One region of the Brassicibacter mesophilus genome, then DNA from elsewhere that is predicted to be linked to it. Evidence: a T-box and tRNA genes for the amino acid it is inferred to sense, from the RefSeq annotation. Region 1 holds a T-box; the other holds one or more tRNA genes.
The links. A T-box is a leader RNA that pairs with one kind of tRNA and senses whether it is charged. The one in region 1 lies ahead of thrS (threonine--tRNA ligase), so its partner is inferred to be a tRNA-Thr.
Positions count from the first base shown of each region.

Region 1 (3,218 bases):
TCTAAACAAAAAGACGGTCAATTGACCGTCTACACTATTTCTTATCTTCAACTTCTTTTATTATTCTATTAACAAACTCATCAACTTGCATTGAGCCAATATCTCCTTCATCTCTCACTCTTACTGAAACTGCATTGCTTTCAGCTTCTTTTTCTCCTACTACAAGCATATAAGGTGTCTTTGCAAGCTGAGCTTCTCTTATCTTGTATCCAATTTTTTCTGCTCTAGTATCAACTTCGGCTCTAATGCCTTTTTCTTCTAGCTTCTTCTTAACATCATAAGCGTATTCATTGAATTTATCTGATATAGGGAGTACATTTACTTGAACTGGTGACAGCCATACTGGGAATTTTCCTGCATAATGTTCTATCAGTACTCCTATAAATCTTTCCATACTTCCTAGTATTGTTCTGTGAATCATTACTGGTCTATGCTTTTCATTGTCTTGACCTATATATGTTAAATCAAATCTTTCAGGCATCTGGAAGTCAAGCTGAATTGTAGCACACTGCCAAGTACGTCCAATACTGTCTTCTAGATGGAAATCTATCTTAGGTCCGTAGAATGCTCCATCACCTTCATTAACTATATATTTGATGCCTTTTTCTTCTAAGGCTTCTCTTAGATTGTCTGTAGCTATATTCCATTGTTCTTCTGTTCCCATAGAGTTCTCTGGTCGTGTTGAAAGCTCTACGTGATACTTAAATCCAAACACTTTATAGACGAAATCTGCTAAGTCTATTACATTTATAAGCTCTTGCTTAACTTGCTCTGGAAGCATGAATATATGTGCATCATCTTGTGTAAATGTTCTTACCCTCATAAGTCCATGTAAAGCACCTGCTAGTTCATGACGATGAACTTGACCAAGTTCAGCCCATCTAAGCGGTAAATCCCTATAGCTAAACATTTGAGATTTATATATAAGCATAGATCCAGGACAATTCATAGGCTTAATAGCATAATCGCTATCATCTATTCTTGTAAAGTACATATTTTCTTTATAATGATCCCAGTGTCCTGATTGATGCCATAGCTGTTCATTTAATATAAGTGGAGTTTTTATTTCTCCATATCCTCTCCTAGTATGTTCTTCTCTCCAAAATCCCTGTATAGTATTCCAAAGAATCATTCCTTTTGGATGGAAGAATGGGAATCCAGGTCCTTCACCATGCATACTAAATATGTCAAGCTCTTTTCCAAGCTTTCTATGGTCTCTTTTCTTAGCTTCTTCAAGCATTAATAGATATGCATCTAAGTCTTTTTGCTTTTCAAAAGAAGTCCCATATATTCTTTGAAGCATAGGTCTTTTTTCATCGCCTCTCCAGTATGCTCCAGCTATGCTTGTTAATTTAACTGCTTTTACCTTCTTAGTACTTGGTAGATGTGGTCCTCTACAAAGGTCTGTAAAGTCACCTTGTTGATAGAAAGATATTACTGAGTCCTCTGGTAAATCCTGAACTAATTCTACCTTGTAGTCTTCTCCAGCTTTCTTCAAATATTCTAAAGCTGCATCTCTGTCTAGCACAAATTTCTTAAGCTCTAAATTTTCTTTTGCAATCTTAGATATTTCCTTCTCAAGCATCTCTAAGTCTTCTGGAGTAAACCTATGCTCAGTATCTATGTCATAATAGAACCCATCTTTTATTGAGGGACCTATAGCAAGCTTAGCATCTGGAAAATGTCTTTTTACTGCTTGAGCAAGCATGTGAGCACTTGTATGTCTAAATATCTCCTGCCCACCTTCATCTTCAAATTTCAATAGTTGAACCTTTGCATCTTCATTTACTTCTTCTTCTAATCCTAGTAACTCACCATTTACAAAAGCACCAAGAACCACTCTTGCAAGTCCCTCGCTTATGCTTTTTGCGATATCTACAACCTTTATTCCACTTTCGTATTGTCTAACCGAACCATCTGGTAATGTAATATTAATTTTTGACATATTTTCTCCTCCTCATTTTTTATAAAAATAATAAAAACTCCCGCTCCTAGATGCTCATCTAGGGGCGAGAGTTTTTCCCACGGTTCCACCCTAATTAGAATTTTCATTATAACAAAAACTTCTGTGTTATAAAGATTCCACTCGAGTGATTATAACGTAATCAACGGAAATCCTTACCCAAATAATTTGGTTTCGGATACAACTCAAGGATAGTTTTCAGTTTGATACATCTAGGGCGCTTCCAGCCACGACAACCCCTCTCTTGAGACTACTTCAAACTTACTCGTCCTCTCACTGCTTTATCTTATTGTATTGTTATATATTATAGTGCTAATGAAAAAAACTGTCAAGGATATTTTTTACTTATTTTTGCAACTTAAATGCCATTATTATTTTCACTAAAATCAGTATTTGGTTTTAATTTGTCATCATATTTATCTACATACATTTTTCCATTTTCATCTATGGTAGCATACATTACTTCATCAACCTTGTTAACTCCAAACATGTTTAGATTGTTTATTAAGTCCTTACCACTAATTTCTCTTTTTCTTAAATTCTCATAAATTATCTGTCCACCTATTATTAGTTCAGTTGGTATAGTCTCTGGCTTTGGAGGTAAATCAAGATCACCAAGCGTTACATTTCTTTTTTCACCTTTTTTTATTACACTTAGCAGTCCGTTCATTTCCAGAATTCCATATTCTACATCATCTGGTGTAAAGCAATCTGCCTGTCTCAAGAGCAACCCCAAATCGTCAACATTATATCTAGTACGTTTCATATTATTTTCTAGTATCTGACCATTCTGTATTACTAGTATAGGTTCTCCTTCTAGTACCTTTCTTACTGATCGTTTTTTTAGAGTTATAAGTGATACTAAAAATGTCAGTACTCCAAATAGTATCAATCCCAATAAGTGCTGCCACGTCTTTTGATTTACGTCGGTTGCTAAAGTAGCTGCTATAGAACCAAAGGTGATACCATTTATATACTCGTGAAACGTAAGCTGTGATACCTGCTGTCTTCCTAGCAGTCTAGTTATATATAATATTGAAAAAAAAGCAAGTAGCGTTTGAACAAAAACTTCAATAAATAGCTTCATTTTTATCAACTCCAATACAATAAACCTTATTTCTATAGAATTTCTTATATATATTTTGCTACTATTTGATAATACTATTCTTAAAGATAATTATTTTATTTGAGGTGAGAGAGGTGCGCTTATTATTTGAAATAATATTTTCAATATTATTTATTGTTGTTGGATATA
Region 1 covers NZ_JBNPXI010000003.1:268,852-272,069, reverse strand. The annotation lists gene thrS (threonine--tRNA ligase) at 35-1,945, opposite strand; T-box leader at 2,003-2,249, opposite strand; gene HNR33_RS06225 (YetF domain-containing protein) at 2,322-3,050, opposite strand.

Region 2 (3,218 bases), on a different contig from region 1:
CTTGCGGGGACCAATAATAAGGTCCTTCCCTCCTTCATCTTTCATCATTCATCTCTTATTTCAATATAAATGACAATAATCGATGTAATCCTGAGTCAAGAAGCCAAACTACTAAAGAAACAACAGCACAAGTAACCAATACTACCACTGTATAATTAACCAATTCTTTTTTATTTGGCCAATTTACTTTTTTAAGCTCAGCCTTTACTCCCTTAAAATAACTACCTAACCTTTTTGCTGCACTTCCTTTTTCAGCGCTGGTTTGAGCCGCCATTCCACTTCACATCCTTACCTAGATTTGTAATACAAACTACTTGGTCTCTTTATGAGTTGTATGAGTATGACAGAACTTACAGTATTTCTTCATTTCTATTCTATCTGGGTTCGTTTTCTTATTTTTTGTTGTGTCATAATTTCTTTGTTTGCACTCTGTACACGCTAACGTAACTTTAACTCTCACTGTACACACCTCCTACACATTTAAACAGTAAGTATATATGAAAATCAACTTATATTCGGGCATAAATACCCAATGATAACTACATCACTTTATATAAACTATCATAAAACAAAATGTATGTCAATAAAAAATTACAAATATAGGTATATGAATAATTGCTTACATCTTTAAGTTAGTATTTCCATTAAAATACACAAAATACTATTTTCTCAAAAAAGACTAGGTCAAAGACCTAGTCTTAATTAATTACTCAATAATTTGTGTAACAACTCCAGCTCCTACTGTTCTTCCACCTTCACGAATAGCGAATCTTAATCCTTCTTCCATTGCTATCGGTGTGATTAATTCTATATTAAATGTTGCATTATCTCCAGGCATTACCATCTCTACGCCTTCTTCTAATTTTACTGATCCTGTTACGTCTGTTGTTCTGAAGTAGAACTGTGGTCTGTATCCATCAAAGAATGGTGTATGTCTTCCACCCTCTTCTTTTGTTAATACGTATACCTCAGACTTGAATTTTGTATGTGGTGTTATACTTCCTGGCTTTGCTAGTACTTGACCTCTTTCGATATCTGTTCTTTGTACTCCTCTTAGTAATGCTCCGATGTTATCTCCTGCTTGTGCTTCATCTAATAACTTTCTGAACATTTCTACTCCTGTACATACTACTGTTCTTGGTTCTTCTGTTAATCCTACGATTTGTACTTGGTCTTGTACTTTTAAGATTCCTCTTTCTACTCTTCCTGTTGCTACTGTTCCTCTTCCTGTGATTGAGAATACGTCCTCTACTGGCATTAAGAATGGTTTGTCTGTATCTCTTTCTGGTGTTGGAATATACTCGTCTATTATTTCAAACATTTCTATTATTTTTTCTTCCCATGCTGGGTCGCCTTCTAATGCTTTTAATGCTGATCCTTGGATGATTGGTGTATTATCTCCATCAAATTCGTATTCGCTTAGTAATTCTCTTACTTCCATTTCTACTAACTCGATTAACTCTTCGTCATCTACCATATCACATTTGTTTAGGAATACTACGATGTATGGTACTCCTACCTGTCTTGATAATAGTATATGCTCTCTTGTTTGTGGCATTGGGCCATCTGCTGCTGAACAAACTAAGATTGCTCCATCCATTTGTGCTGCTCCTGTTATCATGTTCTTAACATAGTCAGCATGGCCTGGACAGTCAACGTGTGCGTAGTGTCTGTTTGGTGTCTCATACTCTACGTGTGCTGTTGATATTGTGATTCCTCTTTCTCTTTCTTCTGGTGCCTTGTCTATGTTATCAAATGCTACTGCTTCTCCAAATCCGTATTTTGTGTTTATTACTCTTGTGATTGCTGCTGTTAATGTTGTTTTACCGTGGTCAACGTGTCCTATTGTTCCAATGTTTACGTGTGGCTTATTTCTTTCAAATTTTGCTTTTCCCATTTTCTTATTCCTCCTCATTTAATATTTTTTAATGTAACTTACGGCTCTTAGCTTAAGCCTCTTGATGTCAATATCTAAATAGATAAATAAGAATGTCAAAATTACATACGCTATAAGAAAACTTAACCGGGCGTTCCACAATTAAAATATGTATGGAGCCCACGACCGGACTTGAACCGGTGACCTCTTGCTTACCATGCAAGTGCTCTACCTGCTGAGCTACGTGGGCATCAAACACCACTAAATAATTTTACTATCTATGTATTTTGATGTCAATAGAAAAAAATTCTATATCATTTTCATATATTATTATAAATCCTTTACTTCTAAATATCTTTCTAATTTTCTTTTCACTCTTTGAAGAGCATTATCTATAGATTTCACATGCCTATCTAAATCAACAGCTATTTCTTGATAGGATTTTCCTTGAAGATATGACATTAGAACTTCCCACTCTAGGTCGCTTAGTATTTCTCCTATCTTATTTTCAATAGACTTTAATTCTTCTCTGCTAATTATTAATTCCTCTGGATCAGTGATCTTTGCTCCCGATAAAACATCTAATAGTGTTCTATCTGATTCTTCATCATATATAGGTTTATTTAATGATACGTATGAATTTAATGGTATGTGTTTTTGCCTTGTAGCTGTTTTTATTGCAGTAATTATCTGCCTAGTTATACATAATTCTGCAAAGGCTCTAAAGGACGTAAGCTTGTCCTCTTTGTAGTCACGTATAGCTTTATAAAGACCAATCATACCTTCTTGTATTATATCTTCTTTATCTGCACCTATTAAAAAATATGATCTAGCTTTCGCTCTTACAAAGTTCTTGTATTTCTTAATAAGATACTCTAGCGCCGTAGGATCTCCATTTCTAGCATCTTCTAGAATCCTTTCATCCTCCATTACATCATATGTATCAACAGATAACTCGTTTTGTACACTCAAACCCACCAGCATCCCCTCCAGCAAAATGTTGAAATACCCCGGAACTCATATACTCTATTATATATTAACTGGTATTTATCAGTCAACCTAATTTACTCATTCTTTCTCCATTTTTCAAGTTTCTCTAAAGTTTTTCTATCTAGTCTTCCTATAAGTAGGTCATTAGTCTCATTATTTTTTGCATTTTTTCTTCTTATCATGTTTTTTTGTTGGCCTATCTCTAATTTAAGTTCTCTAGCTGAAATCCTAGTTCCTCCTCTGCCTATAACTATTTGCTGTTCTATCCAGTCAGATGTTGCTACTCTAACTTTTTTAATCCTGCCAATTTCATCAAGTTTTCGCTCAATATAGTGGTCTGCAGTTTCTTTCT
Region 2 covers NZ_JBNPXI010000007.1:87,096-90,313, forward strand. The annotation lists gene secE (preprotein translocase subunit SecE) at 56-274, opposite strand; gene rpmG (50S ribosomal protein L33) at 311-460, opposite strand; gene tuf (elongation factor Tu) at 707-1,897, opposite strand; tRNA gene HNR33_RS09855 (tRNA-Thr) at 2,051-2,126, opposite strand; gene sigH (RNA polymerase sporulation sigma factor SigH) at 2,207-2,854, opposite strand; gene HNR33_RS09865 (NYN domain-containing protein) at 2,941-3,218, opposite strand, start outside.
Region 2: it encodes a tRNA-Thr, which carries the amino acid that the T-box ahead of thrS (threonine--tRNA ligase) is inferred to sense. The anticodon was not compared.